DNA from 4 places in the Ideonella sp. genome. Region 2 is predicted to be linked to each of the others. Evidence: predicted binding sites of a transcription regulator. Region 2 holds the regulator's gene; each other region holds the start of a gene.
What was found. The regulator FNR, encoded in region 2, switches genes on or off when oxygen is low (the NO sensors DNR and NnrR bind a similar motif). The targets are predictions, from matches to a motif close to TTGATNNNNATCAA.
Positions count from the first base shown of each region.

Region 1: ACE3SG_RS27620 (oleate hydratase) is a predicted target of FNR. The motif match lies at 2,876-2,889, and genes of this name have one in related genera.
Region 3: ACE3SG_RS20185 (DUF2249 domain-containing protein) is a predicted target of FNR. The motif match lies at 1,895-1,908, and genes of this name have one in related genera.
Region 4: ACE3SG_RS10540 (ornithine carbamoyltransferase) is a predicted target of FNR. The motif match lies at 2,084-2,097, and genes of this name have one in related genera.

Region 1 covers NZ_JAYSDQ010000030.1:16,854-22,246, reverse strand. Annotated here, with positions in the region: gene ACE3SG_RS27635 (helicase) at 1-178, shown strand, start outside; partial or broken gene ACE3SG_RS27630 (FKBP-type peptidyl-prolyl cis-trans isomerase) at 418-762, shown strand; gene ACE3SG_RS27625 (FKBP-type peptidyl-prolyl cis-trans isomerase) at 790-1,119, shown strand; gene ACE3SG_RS27620 (oleate hydratase) at 1,178-2,773, opposite strand; gene ACE3SG_RS27615 (Crp/Fnr family transcriptional regulator) at 2,916-3,488, opposite strand; gene ACE3SG_RS27610 (pseudouridine synthase) at 3,613-4,425, opposite strand; gene mutL (DNA mismatch repair endonuclease MutL) at 4,835-5,393, opposite strand, start outside.
Region 2 covers NZ_JAYSDQ010000026.1:53,132-58,524, forward strand. Annotated here, with positions in the region: gene ACE3SG_RS26255 (sulfite exporter TauE/SafE family protein) at 1-570, opposite strand, end outside; gene hemN (oxygen-independent coproporphyrinogen III oxidase) at 587-2,026, opposite strand; gene fnr (fumarate/nitrate reduction transcriptional regulator Fnr) at 2,126-2,911, shown strand; gene ACE3SG_RS26270 (hypothetical protein) at 2,970-3,233, opposite strand; gene ACE3SG_RS26275 (hypothetical protein) at 3,269-3,523, opposite strand; gene ccoG (cytochrome c oxidase accessory protein CcoG) at 3,581-5,140, opposite strand; gene ccoP (cytochrome-c oxidase, cbb3-type subunit III) at 5,156-5,393, opposite strand, start outside.
Region 3 covers NZ_JAYSDQ010000016.1:29,253-34,645, forward strand. Annotated here, with positions in the region: gene ACE3SG_RS20180 (amino acid adenylation domain-containing protein) at 1-1,779, opposite strand, end outside; gene ACE3SG_RS20185 (DUF2249 domain-containing protein) at 1,979-2,227, shown strand; gene ACE3SG_RS20190 (SH3 domain-containing protein) at 2,386-2,898, shown strand; gene ACE3SG_RS20195 (MFS transporter) at 2,912-4,105, opposite strand; gene ACE3SG_RS20200 (hypothetical protein) at 4,301-5,393, shown strand, end outside.
Region 4 covers NZ_JAYSDQ010000006.1:218,805-224,197, reverse strand. Annotated here, with positions in the region: gene ACE3SG_RS10550 (PAS domain S-box protein) at 1-1,129, shown strand, start outside; gene ACE3SG_RS10545 (Crp/Fnr family transcriptional regulator) at 1,142-1,933, opposite strand; gene ACE3SG_RS10540 (ornithine carbamoyltransferase) at 2,169-2,672, shown strand; gene ACE3SG_RS10535 (hemerythrin domain-containing protein) at 2,718-3,332, opposite strand; gene ACE3SG_RS10530 (ATP-binding protein) at 3,473-4,603, shown strand; gene ACE3SG_RS10525 (response regulator transcription factor) at 4,691-5,377, opposite strand.

The DNA of each region.
Region 1 (5,393 bases), on a different contig from region 2:
GGCCAAGGGCTTCGACATCCTGTCGGCCAAGGACGCACAGCCCGCCTTCCTGCGCGGCGTGGGCAGCCAGGACCTGGTGATCAGCGGCGACTACCGCGAAGTGCTGTGGTTCCAGGGGCTGACCTCGTTCCTGCAGCCGCCCAGGGTCATCGCGGCCTGGGACCGCAGTCCGTTCTGAAGCCCACGGCCCCTCACCAAGAGACACCTCCATGCCCACGCGGGCCGTCGGGTTGGCCGCGGTGGTGGACGTTAACGCATGAATGCAGGCCCACCGCGCGGCACCGCGTTCCCGTCATTCACACCGACCCAGATAGCCCCAATGTCCTGCTTGAATTCGCCTGGCCGGTCCACGATGGCATGATCCCCGCCTTCGCCGCGGGAAAGGCCGCGGCGCCATCGACCACGAAAGGATCCCCCATGAGCACCCCCAGCGGCCTGCAGATCGACGACCGCGTCACCGGCAGCGGCGACACCGCCAAGGCTGGTCAGACGGTCACCGTGCACTACACCGGCTGGCTGCACGACCCGAAGGCCGCCGACGGCCGCGGCCGCAAGTTCGACTCGAGCAAGGACCGCAACGACCCCTTCGAGTTCGACCTCGGCGCCGGCATGGTGATCCGTGGCTGGGACGAAGGCGTGCAGGGCATGCAGGTCGGCGGCACGCGCGTGCTCACGATCCCGGCCGAGCTGGGCTACGGTGCGCGCGGCGCCGGTGGCGTGATCCCGCCGAATGCCACCTTGGTGTTCGAGGTCGAGCTGCTGCCCACGCCCGAGCGGCCGAAGCTGCTGATGGACGACGTGGTGGTCGGCAGCGGTGACGTCGCCAAGGAAGGCGACAGCGTCACCGTGCACTACACCGGCTGGCTTTTCGACGCCGCTGCGCCGAACAACCGCGGCCGCAAGTTCGATTCGAGCAAGGACCGCAACGACCCCTTCGAGTTCGACCTCGGCGCCGGCATGGTGATCCGTGGCTGGGACGAAGGCGTGCAGGGCATGCAGGTCGGCGGCACGCGCGTGCTGACGATCCCGCCGCACCTGGGCTATGGTGCCCGTGGCGCCGGCGGCGTGATCCCGCCCAACGCGACCTTGGTGTTCGAGGTCGAGCTGCTCGCGGTTTGAGTCTTGCAGGCCCCTTTGCTCGCGCGGCGAGCAAAGGGGCCGGGCCGGGAGGCCCGCCTTACTTCAAGGCCTTCACCAGCGCCTCGAACTGCGTCTTCACCGACCGGTCGTGCCGGATGATGGCGGGCACCTCGCGGTCCACCGCCAGCAGCTCATACACCGCCATCTGCGCGGCCCGCACCGAGTATTCGACGGTGAAGACCACGTCGTCGGCGATCTCGACGAACTGGCTGACGAAGGCGAGGTTCTTCGACGACTTCGGCACCGGCAGCGGCCGGTCGCTCAGCGCACGCGGCATGAACATGCTGGTGATGTAGGGCATGCGGCAGGGGATGCAGTTGGCGTTGGCCACGGCGTCGAGATCGAAGCGCAGGTGGCCGCACAGCTCGCGCAGGATCTCTTCGCCGCTGCATTCGGCCATCGGCTTGGCGACGAAATTGCCGATGCGGTCCGGGAACAGCGCATAACCCCAGAACACCTGCACGCCGGCCGGTTGGTTGGCAAAGTGCGGCTGGTGGGCCAGCACGATGGACATCAGCCAGTTCGAATCTTTGAAGGTCACCAGGCCGCCGGTGCCGGGCTCGTTGCCGCTGAACGCCTTCATCTTGTCGAAGAACACGCTGTCCTTGAGCGTGACGGTGAACGACTCCCACATCGACTCGGCGATGCTGCTGTTGAACGCGGCCGGGTTGCCGAAATCGGGCCGGCCCTCGGCCAGCTTTTCCCACAGCGCCCAGCCGCCGCTGTCTTGCTTGTCCAGCTTTGGCGGCGCGCTCTGCATCGAGCCCAGGCTCGACGCGTCGGTCATCGAGCCGTTCTGGAAGAACACGAGGTCGCTGGCCGCCACCTCGATGCGTTCGGCCGCCCCGGCGTGTTGGTAGTGGATGGCCGTGACGACGAACTGGCCGTCTTCTTCGCGGTGTTCCAGGTCGGTGACCTTGGCGTCCATCACGAACTGCACGCCTTGCGCCTGCAGCCAGGCCTGCAGCGGCCGCACGAACGAGTCGTACTGGTTGTAGACGGTGCGCTTGACGCCGCCCAGCGTCTCGATGCGTGAGAACTCGAGCATGAAGCGGTGCAGGTAGCGCTTGAACTCGACCGCGCTGTGCCAGGGCTGGAAGGCGAAGGTGGTGGCCCACATGAACCAGAACTCGGTCTCGAAGAACGACGGCGAGAGCCAGTCGGTGATGGCCGAGGTGCCCAGCTCTTCTTCGCTGGCGTTGCTGAGCTTGAGCAGGTCCAGGCGGTCGTGGGCCGAGAAACCCATCGACGCCACCGGCATCTTGGCGCGCTGGCGGTTGACCAGGCGGGCCATCGAATGGGCTTTGTACTTTTCGTTGAAGGCCAGGGTCTCGTCGAACACGCTTCGACCGGGGTGCTCCAGCGAAGGGATCGACTTGAACAGGTCCCAGGTGCACTCGTAGTTGTCGGTCGTGAGCATGCGCCCGCCGCGCAGCGAGTAGCCGCGCTCGGCATCGCCGGCCCCGTCCAGGCTGCCGCCCATCAGCGGGCCGGCTTCGAGGAGGGTGATGTTGGCGCCGGGCACCTGGGCGTCGCGGATCATGAAGGCGGCGGCGGCCATCGAGCCGATGCCGCCGCCCAGCAGATAGGCTTTGATCTGGGCGCGCGGGGTGGTGGGAGCAATTTCGTGCATGGATGTGGCCATCGGGTGAGGGGTGCGGAGGGTCCGCTGAGCTTCACCGGGTGGCCGGCGAAGGCGAGTCGCCAGCTTCGCCGCCGTGCCTGGGGCGATCAAATGATCAGGATCAATTGGGCGGGCCCGGGGTTGACCGGGATCAAGCTCGCAGGCGTTTGCGGATGCGGCTCAGGGCCTCGGGCGTGACGCCCAGGTAATGCGCTATGTCCCGCACCTGGATGCGCGGTGCCAACGTGGGAAACGTGGCCAGGAAGGCCCGGTAGCGCTCATCGGGGCGCATCGTCAGCAGCTCGCGCTCGCGCTGCTCCTTGCGCACGATGTGCCATTCCAGCAACTGCAGCACGGCGCGCTGCCACGCCGGGTGGCGCTCCATCAGGCGGCGCAGGCTGGCGTAGTCGACCTGCTCGATCTCGCTGTCTTCGAGCGTGATGGCCGAGTAGTCGGTCTTGCCGCCGGCCACCAGCACGTTGGGGCAGGCAAAGAAGTCACCGTCGCCGATGAATGACTTGATCCACTCGTCACCCAGCTCGTTGATGTAGCTGAGCTTGACCATGCCACGCCGCACCACGTAGACGAACGGCTGCCACTCGCCCTCGGCAAACACATCGGCGCCCTTGCCGAACTGCCCCAGCCTGAAGCTGGACGCCAGGTCGTCCCAGTCCGGCAACGGCTCTGCGGCGGCCTTTTCCAGAAGAAGTCGGGTTTGTCGCACGAACTGCTGGGCCTTCGGGGCGCGCGAAGCGCCGTCCTCTTCAAGTGGCGTGCGCGGATCCGGCTTGGCCGGTCCGCTGCGCGAGCCCCCTCGGGGGGCAGCCCCCGGAGGGGGCGTGGGGGCTCTAGAACCTTTCGTGCGGGCCCAGGTAGCGCCACTGCCCGACGGGCAGCTTGCCCAGCACGACGCTGCCGATGCGCACACGCTTCAGGCCGACGACCTTCAGGCCGACCAGCTCGCACATGCGGCGGATCTGGCGCTTGCGGCCTTCGCGCAGCACGAAGCGCAGTTGGTCTTCGTTGGCCCAGCTGACCTTGGCGGGCTTGAGTTGCTTGCCGTCCAGCATCAGGCCGTATTGCAGGCGCTTCAGGTCGGCTTCGGGCAGCGTGCCTTCGCCTTGGTATTCCACGCGCACCAGGTATTCCTTCTCGACGTCGGAGTCTTCGCCGATCAGGTGCTTGGCGATGCGGCCGTCCTGCGTCAGCACCAGCAGGCCGGTCGAATCGATGTCCAGCCGGCCGGCCGGGGCCAGGTGGCGGGCGTGGCCGGGGTGGAACGGGCGGCGGTGCGGATCGTCCGGCCAATGGGTGGATGCGGTCACCAGCACGCTGGCCGGCTCGTAGCCGTCTTCGGCCTGGCCCGAGACATAGCCGATCGGCTTGTTCAGCAGGATCGTCACGCGCTGCGCCTGCTGGTTGTGCGCCTGCGGGTCGACCTCGATCTTGGCGTCGGGCAGCACGCGCTGGCCCAGCACGGCCATCTGGCCGTCGACCTTGACCCAGCCGGCGGCGATCCAGTCGTCGGCTTCGCGGCGCGAGGCGAGGCCGCGGTCACCCAGCAGCTTGGACAGGCGGATGCCTTCGGCGTCCGACGTGCGCGGGGTCGGCGGGCGCGGGGCGGGCCGCACCTGCGGCGGCGGTGCTTCGTCGCGTGGCACGCGGCGCGGGCCGGCGGCTTGGTCGGGCCTGGGCGACCTGGGAGGCTGGTCCGGCCGGGCCGACCGGGCGGGTTGGTCCGGCCTGGGCGGTCGGTTGGGTTGGTCCGGCCGGGCCGGCCAGGGGCTTTGATCCTGCCGGGCCGGCCGGCCAGCCTGATCCGGTCGCCCTGTCTTGGCGTAAGCGGGCGCGGGTGAGCGATGGGGTGCCGGGGCGCGTTGCGGGGCGTTCCCGTATGCCGGGCGCGACGACGGCGGCGCGTACGACACCGGGACGGACGGCACGGCAGGCGGGCCGGCGGGCGCAGGGGCTGCCGGGGTGCCGGCGGGCGCGGGAGCAGCGGGCGTGGCCGCTCGTGTCGCACGCTTGGGCGTGCGCTGGATGTTGCGGTCGGAATTGATGGTCATCGTGTCAACGGCCGCGCAGGAAGAGCGCGTCCAGTTCCTTCATCGTGACCTGGCGCCAGGTAGGCCGGCCGTGGTTGCATTGGTCGGCGCGCTCGGTGGCTTCCATCTGGCGCAGCAGCCCGTTCATTTCTTCGATCGTCAGCCGGCGGTTGGCGCGCACAGCGCCGTGGCAGGCCATCGTCGCGAGGATCTCGTCCTGCGCACGCTCGATCATGCGCCCGGCGTCGGCTTCGGCCAAGTCGGCCAGTTCGCGCAGCACCGAGCGGGCCAGCGTGACGGGGTCGGCGTCGGGCAGGGCGGCGGGGCGGGCCCGCACGGCGAGCGTGGTGGGCCCGAGCGGCGAGATGTCCAGCCCCAGCGCGGCCAGGTCGGCGGCGCGGGCTTCGGCCACCGCCACCTCTTCTTGCGTGGCGGCAAAGGTGCTGGGGATCAGCAGTGGCTGCGCCGCCAGCGGTGCCTGCCGCGCGGCGGCCTTCAAACGCTCGTAGACGATGCGCTCGTGGGCTGCGTGCATGTCGACGACGATCAGCCCTTGCGCGTTCTCGGCCAGCACGTAAACGCCG
Region 2 (5,393 bases):
GGCCCAACGGCTCCACAGCCAGGGCGCCACGCCCAACGCGGGCGCCGAGGCGATGGCGAACACCGCCATCACCGCCGCGCCGCCGGCGGCGTTGTTGGCCAGGGCGGCCACCACGAGCGCCGACTGCAGCAAGCCGCAAGGCCAAGCCACCCAGGCCAGCCCCACCCCGCCGGCCTTGGCCGGGCCGGTCATGCGCTGCCAGCCTTGCGCGTCGGGCTGCGCCGCGCGTTGCGCCCCGCGGCCGGCGCGTTCGAGCCAATCGGGCTGCCGACCCCGGATCAGCAACCACAGGCCCAGGGCCAGCGCCGCCACATGCAGCAGCGCCCACAGCGGGCGCAGCGCCGGGCTCAGCTGGCTCCAGTGCGACAGGGCCGCCACGCTGGCGGCCGCCACCGCGCCGGCCAGCGCGTAGCCGGCCAGCCGCCCCAGGTGGAAGGCCGACCAGGCGTTGCGCGCCGAGCCGCCGCAGGCGCGAACGGCGGCCATGCTGGGGGCACCGCACATCGCCGCGCAGTGCAGCGAGCCGGCCAGCCCCATCAGCAAGGCGGTCAGCGCCAGGGCGGCGGTCATCGCGGCAGCAGGCGGCTCAGATGATGCGCGAGAAGCGCTCGCGCACCTTGTCGGCCTGCAGGTGCTTGTCGAAGACCATCGCGATGGCCCGCACCACGAACCAGCCCGACGCGGTCACCTGCAGCGCGCCCGGCTCCACGGTGACCAGCCCTTCGGCCGCGAAGGTGGCGAGATCGCCCAGCTCGGCCCGGAAGTAGTCGCGGAAGTTCACCAGGTAGGCCAGCTCGATCGACTCGAACTCGACCCGCCCTTGGCACATCAGCGCCATGATCACGGCCCGGCGCAGCAGGTCGTCGCGGGTCAGTGCCAGGCCCCGCACGGTGGGCAGCTGGCCGTGGCGGATCGCGTCGTAGTACTCGGGCAGCGTCTTCGCGTTCTGGCTGTAGGTGGCGCCCATGCGGCCGATGGCCGACACGCCCAGGCCGATCAAATCGCAGTCGGGCTGCGTGCTGTAGCCCTGGAAGTTGCGGTGCAACCGGCCCTGCCGCTTGGCGGCGGCCAGCGCGTCGTCGGCGAGCGCGAAGTGGTCCATGCCGATGTAGCTGTAGCCATGGCCCATGAAGCCCGCGATCGCGCCGGACAGCATGGCCACCCGGTCGCCCGGCGGCGGCAGCATCGCCGCTTCAATGCGGCGCTGCGGCTTGAAGCGTTGCGGCAGGTGCGCGTAGGCATACAGCGCGATGCGGTCGGGCCGCAACTCGGCCACCTGCGCCACGGTGTGGGCGAACGAGGCCGGCGTCTGTTTCGGCAGGCCGTAGATCAGGTCGGTGTTGATCGACTCGTAGCCCAGCGCGCGAGACGCCAGGATCAGGTCGCGCACGCTTTCGAAGCTCTGCACCCGGTGCACGGCCTTCTGCACCTCGGGGTCGAAATCCTGCACGCCGAAACTGAGCCGGTTGAAGCCCATGCGCCGGAAGGCCGCCAGGCGCTCGGCGGTCACCGTGCGCGGGTCGACCTCGATCGACACCTCGGCATTCGGGGTCAGGCGAAACGCATCGTTCAGCTCGGCCATCAGGCCTTCGAGCTCGGCGTCGCTCAAGAAGGTGGGCGAACCGCCGCCCAGGTGCAGCTGCGACACCGGCTGCGGCGCACCCAGCACCTTGGCATACAGCGCGATCTCGGCGCGCAGCGCCAGCAGGTATTCGGCGGCGCGATCGTGGTGCTTGGTGATGACCTTGTTGCAGGCGCAGTAGTAGCACAACGATTCGCAGAACGGGATGTGCACGTACAGCGACAGCGGCGTGCGGGCGCCGACGCAGGCCCCGTCGGCGCGCTGGCGCAAGGCCTGTTCAAGGTCGGCCGGGCCGAAGGCCTCGACGAACCGGTCGGCCGTGGGGTACGAGGTGTAACGCGGCCCCGGCACGTCGAAGCGGCGCAACAACGAAAGCGGCAGGCCGCCCGGCGTCGACTCGGGAGTGGCAATGCCGGCAGCAGGGGCAACGGTCAGATCAGGCATGGGGCCAATCGTGCCGCGCAGTGCCGGCCCGGCGCTTGATCTGGCGCAAGCCGACGGGGGCCCCTGCGGCGAAAAATTGCGCCGTTGTTGAGGATGATCATGCCCACTGCCGACCCCTGCCCTTTCCCCCCGCGCGAGCCCGGCGCGGCCGCCACGGAACGCGCCCGCGAACGGGCTGGCGCCTTCAACGTGGCCTGCTCCAGCTGCAACCTGCGCGAGCTGTGCCTGCCGGTGGGCTTGTCGAGCACCGACCTCGCCCGGCTGGACCAGCTGGTGGCCACGCGCCGCACCGTGGCCCGGGGCGACACGCTGTTTCGCGCCGGTGAGCCTTTCCAGTCGCTCTTTGCGGTGCGCACCGGTTTCTTCAAGACCCGGGTCTCGTCCGAAGACGGGCGCGACCAGGTGACCGGCTTCCAGATGGCCGGCGAGTTGCTGGGCCTGGACGGGATCAGCGGCGACCGCCACACCTGCGACGCCGTGGCGCTGGAAGACTCGCAGGTCTGCGTGATCCCCTTTGCCGAGCTGGAGCACCTGTCGCGCGAGTTCGGCGACCTGCAGCGCCAGTTCCACAAGATCATGAGCCGCGAGATCGTGCGCGACCACGGCGTGATGCTGCTGCTGGGCAGCATGCGCGCCGAAGAGCGCCTGGCGGCCTTTCTGCTGAACCTGACCCAGCGCCTGCAGTCGCGCGGCTTCTCGGCCTCGGCGCTGGTGCTGCGCATGACGCGCGAAGAGATCGGCAGCTACCTCGGGCTGAAGCTCGAAACGGTCAGCCGCACGTTCTCGAAGTTCCAGGAAGACGGGCTGCTGCAGGTCAGGCAGCGCCAGATCCGCATCATCAACCAGGCTGGACTGCAGCAGCTGGTCAACGGCGCCACCTGCTGAGCGCAAGCCACCGGCTGGGCGCCATGCCGTCACGGCGCCCATCGGCGCCGCGCGCCGCTCACTCGACGTTCGGGTGGGTCAGGAAATGGGTGATCGTCGACGCGAGCGCGATCACCAGCCAGAACAACAGGAAAGCCACCGAGTAGACGGTTGTCGGCTGCCAGTCTGCCGAATCGGCACCGGCCCATGAAAGCTGGTGGGGGTCGACGACGGCAAAGACCAGCATCTCAAGCACGCCCGCCATCAGGAAGGCCGGCCAGAGGATGCACAGCCAGCGCACCGGCGGCGCAACATCGATCTCTGCCACGTGGTGGTGGGGCATGGCGGCTCCCCCGTTTGGCGCCACGGTGTCACCCATCAGGGCTTGGCGGTGGCGGCGTGGTTGCGTGCCTGCAGCGCGGGCGTCATCGCGTCCGGCGCGGCCGAGCGCTCGCTCACACCGCCACGCTCTTGCAGATTCAGCACGGGGTCGGCCCCACGCGCGGCGATGACCGCAGTCACCAGGCTGGCGACCACCACGACCAGCGGGCCGCCGATCATCAGCCACACCATCGGCTCACGCCACCAGGCGCGCGCCTGCAGCGCCTGGTCTTGCGTACGGGTCGCATTCATCGCTTCACTCCTCTGGGCCACCTTCGTTGGCGGCCAGTGTTGGACCGTGCCGCTCTCTCAGCGCGGCACCACAAAGCTGGATTTCTCGCTCACCTGCGCCGGCGGCTCAGCCCCGACAGACTCACGTTCTACACGAAATTCGATCGGGTGGGGGCCGGCACCCACCTGGGCGGCCGATTCTGGCGGCAACTGCAACGCCACCGTCAGCCACCTTGCCTCGGCCGGCGCGAGCGTCAACTCGCTGCCCCGCGCCAGGGCCAGCCCTGGCAGGCCTTGCGCGCTGACACGGTAGTGCTGCGGTGTCTCGGTCACGTTCATCACCTGCAGCCGGAAGACATTCTCGACCCGGCCGTCTTCGACCAGGCGCGCCAGCGAGGCGCGGTCGCGCACCACGTCGACCCGGAACGGGCTGCGCAGCGCCAGGCTGGCCACGAAGGCCCCGGCGATCAGCAGCATCACCGTGCTGTAGATCAGCACCCGCGGCCGCAGCACCCGCTGCAGGATCTGGCGCCAGCCCAGGTGCTCGGCGAGGCTGTTCTCGGTGGCGTAGCGGATCAGCCCGCGCCGATAAGGCCCCCTGGCCGCCGCATCGCCGCCGCTCGCGGTGGACGCGGCAGCTTGGGGCAGCCCGGCGGCCATCTTGTCCATGATGCCGTCGCACACGTCGATGCAGGCGGCGCAGCCGATGCACTCGTACTGCAGGCCCTTGCGGATGTCGATGCCGGTCGGGCAGACCTGCACGCACAGCCCGCAGTCGACGCACGCGCCCTGCGTGGCCGCCGCCGGATCGCCCTTGCGCAGCCTTGCGCCGCGCGGCTCGCCGCGCTTCGTGTCGTAGCTGATGATCAGCGTGTCGCGGTCGAACATCGCGCTCTGGAAGCGCGCGTAGGGGCACATGTACTTGCAGACCTGCTCGCGCATGTAGCCGGCGTTGCCGTAGGTGGCAAAGCCGTAGAACAGCACCCAGAACCACTCCCACGGGCCGAAGCCCAGGGTCAGCGCCTCTTGCGCCAGGCTGCGGATCGGCGTGAAGTAGCCGACGAAGGTGAAGCCGGTCCACAGCCCGATGGCCAGCCAGACCGTCTGCTTGCCGCCCTTGCGGGCCAGGCGCTCCCAGGTCCAGGGGCTCTTGTCGAGCTTCATCCGCTGGGCCCGGTCGCCCTCGAACTTCTGCTCGACCCACATGAACATCTCGGTGTAGACCGTCTGCGGGCAGGCGTAGCCGCACCACAGACGCCCGGCCACCGCGGTGAACAGGAACAAGGCGTAGGCCGAGAGGATCAGCAGGCCCGTCAGGTAGATGAAGTCCTGCGGGTAGAGCACCAGGCCGAAGATGTAGAAGCGCCGCGAGACCAGGTCGAGCAGCACCGCCTGGCGGTCGTTCCAGACCAGCCACGGCATGCCGTAGAACACCAGCTGCGTAGCCCAGACCAGCAGCCAGCGCCAGGTGGCGAAGGTGCCGCTGACCGCGCGCGGGTAGATCTTGTTCTGCTTCTGGTACAGCGAGACAAGAACGCCGCTGCCCTCGCCCTCGCCTGCACCGGCCTCAGCCGGCGCGGGGGCGATCGGGATCACGCGAGCCGCTGGCTTGCTGGCCGTCGGTTCAAGCATACGCATGGGCCTGCATCACGATCACTGCCCGGCCACCTGGGTGGGGTGCGACAGGCTCCAGACATAGGCCGTCAGCACCTCGACCTGCTCGGGCGTCAGGCGCTGGGCCTGCGGCGGCATCACGTTGGTCTTGCCGCCGTTGATCATCGCGAGGATCGCCGGCTCGCCCCAGCCGTGCAGCCAGATCTTGTCGGTCAGGTTCGGCGCGCCGATGGCGGCGTTGCCCTTGCCGTCCACGCCATGGCAGGCGGCACAGGCC
Region 3 (5,393 bases), on a different contig from region 2:
GCTGGTTTCGCGCCCTTCGAGATAGTGCGCCAGCTGCGCGATGGTCGGGTATTGAAAGGCCTTGACGGGCGGGATGTCTGCCCCGAAGCGAGCCCGATACAAGCTCACCATGCGCAGCACCACCAGCGATGTGCCGCCGAGATCGAAGAAGCTGTCGTCGATGCCGCCCTTGTCCACATGCAGAAGCTCGCACCACAGAGCCGCCAGTTGCCGCTCGACGGCCGTGCGCGGGGCGATGTAGGCCTGCGCCAGGTGCGGCCTGGCCTGCAGCGGCGCCGGCAGCGCCTTGCGATCGATCTTGCCGTTGGGTGTCAGGGGCAGGCTGTCGACCGGCTGGAACAGCGACGGCACCATGTAGTCGGCCAAGGTCTGCCTGAGCCGCTGGCGCAGGGCGTCGGCCGTCAACTCGACACCGCTGCCGGTGCCCGTGTAGTAGGCCACCAGGCGCTTCTCGCCAGGGCTGTCTTCTCGCAGCACGACCACCGCCTGCCGGATGCCGTCGATGCGCGCGAGCGCGGCTTCGATCTCGCCGAGTTCGACGCGAAAGCCACGGATCTTGACCTGGTCGTCGATGCGCCCCAGGCACTCGAGGTTCCCGTCGGGCCGAAAGCGCGCGAGGTCGCCGGTGCAGTAGAGCCTGGCACCCGGCTTGAACGGATGGGCGATGAACTTCTCGGCGCTCAGCGCGGGCCGGTTGAAATAGCCCGACGACAGCCCTGCCCCGCCGATCAGCAACTCGCCCGTGCCACCGGGCGGTACCGGCTGCCGTTGAGCGTCCAGCACGAGAACCTCGGTGTTCGCAATCGGCCGGCCGATGTGGATGTCGCGTGCGTTGGTGACGCGGCAGCAGGTCGACCACACGGTGGTTTCGGTCGGGCCGTACATGTTCCACAGCTCGACGCCGCGCGCGAGCAGTTGCTCGGCCAGGTCTTCGGGCAAGGCTTCGCCGCCGACCAGGGCCTTGAACGGTGACGCACCGTCCCAGCCTGCGTCCAGCAACAAACGCCAGGTGACCGGCGTGGCCTGCATGACGGTGGCGCCGTGCGTGCTCAGCAGCGCTCGCAGCGCACGGCCGTCCATCGCATCGTTGCGGCTGGCCATGACCACGGTGGCCCCCACCGTGAGCGGCAGCTGCAACTCCAGCACCGCGATGTCGAACGACAAGGTGGTGACGGCCACCAGCACGTCGTCTCGCGTCAAGCCCGGTTCACGGGCCATGCTCACCAGAAAATTGACCACCGCGCCGTGCGGCACGACCACGCCCTTGGGCTGGCCGGTGGAGCCCGAGGTGTAGATCACATAGGCGGGGTCGTCGGCGCACCCCATGGCAGCGTTTTCGGCGGCGTTTGCCGTGAGCCGGGTCGCTGGTGCGTCGTCGATGCGGGGCGCATCGGCATCGAGCAACAGCTGCCGCTCGCGCGGCAGGCCGAACGTGCCCGCCAGCGCGGCCGTGGACACGAGCAGCGTGAGCTGCGCATCCTGCGCCATGAAGCTCAGCCGCTCGCGCGGGAACGAGGGGTCGAGCGGCACGTAAGCCGCCCCGGCCTTGAGAACGCCGAGCACCACGGCGAGCAGGTTCGCGTCTCGCTCGAGGCACACGCCCACCCGGTGCCCGCGCCCAACGCCGCGTTCGCGCAAGGCCGCGGCCAGGCGCTCGGCGCGCGTGTCCAACTCGGCATACGAGAGCGTCTGGGCCCCGGCCACGAGTGCCGTTCGCTGCGGCGTGCGTCGGGCTTGCGCCTCGAACAGTTCTTGGATCAATGTGATCGCATCGGCCATGGCATCCCTCGCCCATTGGGGTGTTGTGGCGAAGCATGTTTTCATGCCCCCACCGGGGCAGCCTTGTCCTTGGACAACAAACCTGCGAACGCCGCGGGCCCTGGTTGGCCAGGTGTTGCTCAGGGTCAAACGCACCGGCGAGCAGACGGTCGAACATCGAGCCAGCCTGGCGTTGACCAGCGCCGATTCGGAGCGACACATGACCCTCACCACCTATGGCACGAAGATCGACCTGCGCGACATCCCGCCGCGCGACCACCCCAGCCTCGTGCTGAATACCTACCGCCTGCTGAAGGCGGGGCAATCGATGGAACTGATCCACGACCAGGATCCCCGTCCGCTTTACTTCCAGCTCCAGGAACACGAACCGGGCGGCTTCCGCTGGAATTGCGTGGAAGAGTCTTTCTCTGTCTGGCGCGTGCGCGTGCTGTGCCCGTCGCTGGCCTGAGGTCCCTGCGCGAGGCGCGGTGATCGACATGCCGATGAGCGACACGCTGCGGCAGAATCTGAAACTGCGCAGCGACAAGCCGGCGGGCTGACGAACGTCAGCCCCCCACCGATGCGGCTGCCGCAGCGAATTCAATGTCGTTGGCACGGGAGCCCATCATGCTCAGACCACTGACCTTCTCGATGCTCGCCGCGGCGCTGCTGGCCTGGCAGCCCGCGCCGGCCGCGGCAGCAGACACCTACCTGGCCCACGAGACGTCGCTGTTCGCCGGCCCGTCACCCGATCTGCCGCAGGTCACCACGCTGCCTGCGGGTGCCGACGTCTCGGTGCAAGGCTGCCTGGACGACTTCACCTGGTGCGACGTGGCCGCCCAGCGCGGCCGCGGCTGGGTCTATGCCGACAACATCGCCCGCCGCCCGGACGGCGCGAGCGTGAGCGTGCGCCGCACCGGCATCGAGGTCATCGGCTTCGACCTGCTGGCCTACTGGGCCCAGAACTACACCGACCAGCCGTGGTACGAAGAACGCGAGCGCTGGGCGCGCGCGCCGCGGGTCAATCGCCAGCGCTGGCCTCAGTTCCCCGGCCAACCGCCCATCAACCCTCAGCCGCCCCCACCGCCGCCACCGCCGAAGCAGCCCACGCAACCGGTGATGCCGCAGCCGCGGCCTTGAGCGCTCGGCACCACTAACGCGGCATCAACGCCACGAACGCGACGATGGCCAGCAGCGACAGCGCCGCTGCCGCCCCAAAAGCCGCTGCCGGCGCCACGGCCCACAGCAGGCCGGCCAGCAGCGAGGCCGGCAGGTACAGCACGCCGGTCACGAAGCCGAAGACGCCGATCGCGGTGGCGCGGCGCTCGGGTTCGAGGTCGGCGATGAAGGCCTTGCCTTGTGATTCGTCGATGGCGTAGAAGATGCCGTAGACGGCGAACAGCGCCGCCAGTGCCCATCGTTCGGTGATGAAGGCCGCGCCGAGGTTGATCAGCCCATACAGCGTGTAGCCGAGCAAGATGATGCGCGCGCGGCCGACCCGGTCGCCCAGCAGCCCCGCGAACGGCGCCACGACGACGCAGGTGGTGTTGAACAGCGCATACAGCAGCACGATCTCGGCCACGCCAAAGCCCAGCTCGTGTGCGCGCAGCAACAAGAAGCCGAGCGAAAAATACGCCAGCGCGAACAAGGCCGACGGCAGCAGAAAGCGTTTGAATCGTGGGCTCAGCAGGGCCCACGCGGCCAGCGGGCTCTCGCGGCCGTGCTGCACGGCCGGCCGCTCGCCGATCAGCGCCAGGACCACCAGGCTGGCCAGTGCCGGCACGAAAGCCACCCAGAACAAGGTGCGGTAGGTCGACGCCGATTCACCCAGCGATTGCAGCAGGCCATATGCCACCAGCGGGCCGACGACGGCGCCGGCTTTGTCCAGCGCCTTGTGCACGCCGAACGAGTAGCCCCGCGAGGCCGGCGGTGCGATCGAGCTCAGCCATGCGTCGCGCGGCGGCCCGCGAAAGCCCTTGCCCAGGCGCTCGACCACGCGAAACACCGCCAGGCCGGTGATCGCGCTCGACACCAGCAGGATCGACTTGGCCAGCGTCGAAAAACCATAGCCCGCGATCACCAAGGCCTTGCGCCGGCCGCTGCGGTCCGACAACCAGCCCGCCAGCAGGTTGAGCGACGAGCTCGACAGATCGGCCAGCCCTTCGACCAGACCCAGCAGCGCGCTCGAAGCGCCCGCGATCGTCGTGAAGAAGACGGCGAAGACCGCGAAGATCATCTCTGAGCTCACGTCGACCAGAAAGCTGACGAGGCCGAGCTTCAGGACGTCCGGATGCAGCCGGCGTGCATCGGCTGCGGGTGTGTCGCGCCCCTGCTGCGGCTCGGTCATGCTGCGCTCCCTGTCATGGCGCTGCGACTGTACCGAAGGGGGCTGCGCCGTCGGCGGCGGTGACCATCGAGCCGATCAAGCGCGCGATATTCGATGCAGTGAACACGGAATCCGCAGACTTCGTCAGCCGGTGTCTTCCCCCAGGCGCGAAAGCGCAGTCAGAATCGCCGCTCACCGTGTGCGCAACGACCTCGAATGCCAAGAACCTCACCCGATCGAGCTGCTGAAGTGCTGGAACTGGCGCAGCAGCATTTCGAACAGGGGCGGTTGATCGCGACGATCGAACTGCTGGCGCCCCTGGCCGGCGGCGGGCTGCCTGCCCCGTTGGTGGCGAAGGTCGAGCACCTGCGCTGCGTCTCGGCCTACCGCCTGGGCCAGCTCGACGTCAGCCTGCAGAGCACGCGTGCCTTCCTCAAGCGGGTGGACCCGGGCATCGAGTCCACGCTCGAGCAGCGGTTTGCGGTGCTGGCCGTGGCGGTGGTGGCCGCGGGCGAGCTGGCTCAGTACGAGCAGAGCCTGGAGCACCTCACCGAGCTGCTGGGCCTGGCTTCCAGGCTGGGTGGGCTGGCGCACTATGTTCGCGCCCGCGGCACCGCGGCGTCGGCCTTCTTTCTGCTGGGCGACCCGTGGGCGGCGCAGCGCATCTTGTCGGCGCTGACCAGCGAATTCGACCGCGAGCATGACGAGCTGCGCCTGGAAACCACCATGCGCTGCAACCATGCCTCGCTGTGCCTGCAAGTGGCGCGCATGGCGCGCGATGCCGACGACCCCGATGCATCGCAGCAATCGCTGCAAGACGCCCAGGCCAGCCTGGACCGCGCCGTGCTGGCCGCCCAACGGCTGCAGGACCTGCGGCTGGTCACCTTCGTCCAGCTGCACCAGATCGAGCTGAGCCTGCTGCAAGGTCGGCACGAATCGGCATGGGCCCACCTCGACAAGGCCACCGTCAACGCCCGGGCCGCCGGCTTGAACGCGCACTGGCGCCACCTCGAGCTGCTGCGCGCCGAGTTGCTGCTCGGCCGTGGGGCCGGCCTGGCGGCGCTGGACGTCCTCGACGGGCTGCGCCGCACCGAGACCCCGGGCCATGAGCTCAGCGAACGCCTGCTGTTGCGCGAACTCGAGTTTCGCGCGCTGCAGGCGCTCGGCCGCGACGCCGCGGCGCTCAAGGCCAGGGTCGCATTCGACCAGCTGCACGCCTACCGCGCGTTCCGCCAGGCGCGTGCGCAGTCTGCGCTGATGCGCAAGCGGCTGGAGCTTGAGCACCTGTTCCAGCGCAGCTCTGGCCACA
Region 4 (5,393 bases), on a different contig from region 2:
CGTCGGCCAGCTGACCGGCGGCATCGCCCACGATTTCAACAACCTGCTGACGGTGATCCAGGGCAACCTGCAGGTGCTGGAAGAGCTGCCGGGCCTGGCCGACGATGCCTATGGCCAGCAGCTGGTCGCCGCGGCCGCCCGTGCCAGCCGGCGTGGCGCCGAGCTGACCAGCAAGCTGCTGGCGTTCTCGCGCCGGCAGGTGCTGCAGCCCAACACGGTCGACGTGAGCCAGCTGCTGCATTCGCTGGCCGACATGCTGCGGCGCACGCTCGACCAGCGCATCCGCATCGAGGTCGACGCGTCGCCGGATTGCCCGGCGGTGCTGGCCGACCCGGGCCAGCTCGAATCGGCACTGCTGAACATCGCCATCAACGCCCGCGACGCGATGCCCGACGGTGGTTCGCTGCGCTTCAGCGGCCGTGCGCGCGCGCACCTGCCGACCGAGCTGCGCAGCGAGCTGGACGACCCCACGGCGCCCGACGAGCATTTCGTCGCGATCTCGATCGCCGACACAGGCACGGGCATGCCCGACGAGGTGAAAGAGCGGGCGTTCGAGCCCTTCTTCACCACCAAGGAACTCGGCCGCGGCACCGGCCTGGGGCTCAGCACGGTCTACGGCTTCGTCAAACAGTCCAAGGGCGCGGTCGAGATCCAGAGCGCCGCCGGCAAAGGCACTACGCTGACGCTCTACATCCCGCGGCCGGGCACCGACATCGGCCGCGAAGAGGTCGACCCCGCCACCGGCGACGCCGTGCCACTGGGCCTGAAGGTGCTGCTGGTCGAAGACGACCCGGAGGTGCGGGCGGTGGTGCGCACCTTCCTCGACACGCTGGGGTGCGTGGTGACGGCGTGCACGAGTGCCGAACAGGCGCTGGACGTGCTGTCGCCCGACGCCGATTTCGACCTGCTGCTGACCGACATCGCGCTGGGGGCCGGCATGCGCGGCACCGCGCTGGCCCAGCTCGCCCAGCAGCGCTTCCCGCGGCTAGCGATCCTGCTGATGTCGGGTTTCTCGTCAGAGCTGCTCGATGCCGACCGCGAAGCGCCAGCCAGCTGGGAGCTGCTGCCCAAGCCCTACACCCGTGCCCAATTGGCGCGGGCGATCGCCCGGGTCATCTCGCAGGCCTGAGCCTGCGCTGGGTCACTGGAGAACGGGGCTCGCAGCGGGTGCCAGGCAACCCTGGATGAACTCGCTCAGCGCGTTCACCTCGGGGATGTGGATGTCGCGGCGGCCCTTCTCGACGAAGCGAATCAGGTTGTCGCGGGCCAGCTTCGACAGTGCGCGGCTGACCGTTTCCAGCGTCATGCCCAGGTAGTTGCCGATCTCGGCACGGGTCATGCGCAGCGTGATCTGGTCGGTGCGCATGCCGCGCTTGGCCAGCGATTCGGCCCAGTAGCGCAGGAAATCGGCCACGCGGGCATCGGCCGGCAGCGTGCAGACCGACATCAGCGAGTCGCGGTCACGGGCGATTTCGCGGCTCATCGCCTCGTGCAGCACCGTCAACAGCGCCGGCTGGGCCGCGCAGGCCGCCAGCAGCGTGTCGTAGCGGACGATCCAGACCTCGCCGATGTCCATCGCCACCGCGTCGCAGGCGTATTCGTTGTTGGCGATGCCGTCGAAGCCCAGCCAGTCGCCGCGGAACTTCAGGCCCACGACCTGCTCGCGGCCATCGGGCGACACGGTGACGATCTTGAAGAAGCCCGAGTTCAGGATGTAGAGGTTGCCGAAGCGCTCGCCGGCCTGGTAGATCACGTCGCCAGCATGCACCACGCGGCGCTGCGGCGACAGGCGGTCACCCAGCAGCTTCAGCGTGTCCGAGGTCGCCTGGCTGGCGCGCTGGTTGGCGGCCGCATCGCTCTTGGGCACCCAGCTGGCAGCCACGGCAGCGCGGTTGAACGGGGCGGCGGCGTGGGGGGTGGCGGTGCTCAGCATGTCGGTCTCTCCTGAAGGGTCGGTGCTTGGGGCGGTGAGTGAATGCTAGGCAGCGCCCGGCAATGGCGTGACAACGGCCGGCGTCGCTCGGTAACGCTGCGTGAACACCTTGTGTCAACTCGGTATCAACACGGAGTGCACGGCGGTGGGTTGACGGGCATCAAAGCCGCGGCCGTGCGGGCCCGTAGGCTTCGTTCCCAAGATCCCTGTCGTGCGTACCACCTCCCCAAACGCCATGCACCCGCTCGCCCAACCCGGCTCTTTTGACGGACCTGCCAAGCTGCCTTGGCCCGACCGCCAGACGCTGCTCGACAGCGCACGCCAGTTGCAGCGCGCCGCCCAGGCCGGGACCACGCAACCCTTGTTGCGGGGAAAGAAGCTGGGGCTGCTGCGCGCCAACGACGAGACCACCGCCGCACAAGATTTTTGCGCCGCCGCCGCCGCGCTGGGCGGGCATGTGGCCGTCATCCGCTCGGCGTTCACGCCGCAAAGCCAATACAACGAGGTGCAGGACACCGCCCGCCTGCTCGGGCGCCTGTACGACGCCGTCGAATGCCAGGGCCTGCCGGCCTCGCTGGTGCAGCAGCTGGCCGGCGTCGCCAGCATCCCGGTCTACGACGGGCTGGCCACGGCCTCACACGCCAGCGCCGAACTGGCGCCACTGCTGACCGGCGACGAGCCGCTGGCCGACAAGCGCCGCTACGTGATGCAGGCCGTGCTGCTGTCCACGATCATCTGATGGACCGGCCGGCCGGCGCAGGCGGCCGGTCAACTCTTCTTCCACTCACCCCCGACGGGCAGCGGCCTTGGCCGCGGTCGATGCCGGGCCCAGGCCGAGCGGCGCAGGCACCAGATTGACGATGCGGGTGAACAGCGCGCGGTATGGGCCCTCGGCGTCGTGGCCGGTCAGCGGGTCCTGGTTGGCGGCAAAGGCCTCGTCCAGGTCGCGCCAGTCGTCGGCGGTGAGCACCCGTTCGGCCAGCGGCAGCACCTCGCGCTCTTCCAGCGCCATGTGGGCCAGGTAGAAATCGACGTAACGCGCCATCGCCTGCTCGAACGCGTCGCGCCGCGACTCACCCATCATCTCGAAGCCGAGCAACGCATGCTCCAGCTCGCGCACCCGCTGTTCGCCGCTCGCGTGGTCCTGGTCCAGGCGGTCCAACAGGGGCCGCGCCAGCGGGGTGCGGGCCCGCAGCTTCGGGAACAGCAGCTCGGTTTCCTTGCGGTGGTGGCGCTTCTCGGGAAACTCGTCGACGTAGAACAGCATGGCCCGCAGCACCGAGAAATCCGGCAGCGTGCCGCGTTGGCGGTGGTCGCCCAACAGCAGCAGCACCGAGCGCAGCATCGCGGCCAGCGCCGCGTGCTCGTCGCGAAGAACGGTCAGGGTCAAGGGGGCCATGGCAGAAATCTCCTTCACCACAGCTTCGCTCGGCGGCGCCCCTGCCCCCTTGCTGAAGATCAAGCCGCGAGACCGCTGGGGCACGGAACAGGCCGCAGAATGCCAAGAAGAAGCCTGATCCATCTTGCAAGGCCATCCCGATGAGCGACGAATTCGACAACGGTGTCGATTACTACATGCGGCTGCTGGTCGACCGTGTGCCGTCGATGCTGGCCTACTGGGACCGCAACCTGCGCTGCCGGTTCGCCAACCGGGCTTATGAGCGATGGTTCGGCGCCGACCCCGATCGCCTGATCGGCACTTCGATCCGCGACCTGCTCGGCCCCGACCTGTTCGCGCAGAACGAGCCGTACATGCGCGCGGCGCTGGCCGGTGAAAGCCAGGTGTTCGAGCGCATCGTCCCGGGCCCGGGGGGCGTTCAACGCCACAGCCTGGCAGAGTACATCCCCGACGTCGTGGACGGTGTCGTCCGGGGGTTCCTGGTCCAGGTGACCGAGGTGACCCAGCTGAAGGAGACGCAAGCCGCCCTGCGCCGCGAGCAGCTTCTTCGAAACCAGATCGAAGAGCATGCGGCGGCGCTGGATGCGTTGCTGCACGAGCGGACGGAAATGCTCGATGTCCTCGCCCACGAAGTGCGGCAGCCGCTGAACAACGCCTCGGCCGCCCTGCAGAGCGCGCAAGGGGCGCTGCGCACGATGGGCGAGGGTTTCGCGGCAGAGCAACTGGTGCGCGCACAGACCGTGCTGGGCCAGGTGTTGGGCAGCATCGACAACACGCTGGCCGTGGCGGCCTTGCTGGCGCGGCCAGAGCCCATCCTGCGCACCGATACCGATGTGGACACGCTGATCGCCGTGAGCATCGCGGACATGCCCGACGCCGAGCGACATCGGATCCAGGTTCGGCGCAACACGTCGACGCGGACCGCCTTCATGGACATGAGCCTGGCGCGGCTGGCGCTGCGCAATGTGCTGTCCAACGCCTTGAAATTCAGCCCGCCCGGCTCGCCGGTGAAGGTGCTGATCGACGATTCGGACGACCCGCTGGGCCTGGTCATCGAGGTGAGCGATTCGGGCCCGGGGATCCGCCCCGAACTCTTGCCCACCCTGTTCTCGCGCGGCGCACGGGGCAGCGACAGCAACACCGGCAACGGCCTGGGGCTCTACATCGTCCGGCAGGTGATGGCCCTGCATGGCGGCACCGTCGAGGTGGCGCGCACCGGGCCCGAGGGCACCACGCTGCGCCTGGTGATCGACCAGACGGGAGCAGGCTAGACGCCGCCGTCAGGGCGACGCTGAATAAGTCCCCGCGAGGCTGCGCGCAGGCACGCGCGACCCGCGAGGGACTTGTTCAGCGTTGACTTAGATCGCCTTGAGGGGGGCTCGAAAGGCGTAGCCGACCCCCGACTTGGTCTGCAGCGGCACGGTCGCCGGCGTGGCACGCTCGATGCGGCGGCGCAGGCGAAAGACCGTGGCGTTCAAGCCGCCCGAGGCCTCGGGGTCGTCGGTGCGGCCAAGGCGCTGCAGCAGCGTCTCTCTCGGGACGACCTCGCCTTTTGCCTCGACGAAGCACTCGACGAGGCTGCGGTCGGCGTCACTCAGGTCGACCCGCGCCCCGTCGGGCGCGATCAGTTGGCCCACGCGCCGGTCCAGGCGCCAGACGTTCTGCGTCGCGTCCAGCGCCACCGACCGGCGACACACCGCCTCGATCGCCAGGGCGATCTGCTCGAACTGCACCGGCTTGGTCAGGTACATGTCCGCCCCGGCCGTGATGACCTGTTTGAAGGTTTCCGGGGCCAGGCGGCCCGACACCACGAGCACGCCGGCATTGGTTCTTTGCCGAAGGATCTTGATGAGGTCCGCTCCGTCGACGCCCGGCAGCATCAGGTCGGTGACGTAGAACTCGTAGCCGTAGGGATCGGCGTGCGCCAGCAGGTCGTTGCTGTCGGCGAACGCGTCGACGCTGACCCCCAGTTCGCGCAGATAGCGCGACAGGCCTTCCGAGTATTCCTGATCGTCCTCGATCAGGGCCAGGGTCTTGGGGAGCATGGATGACGGAGTGGGT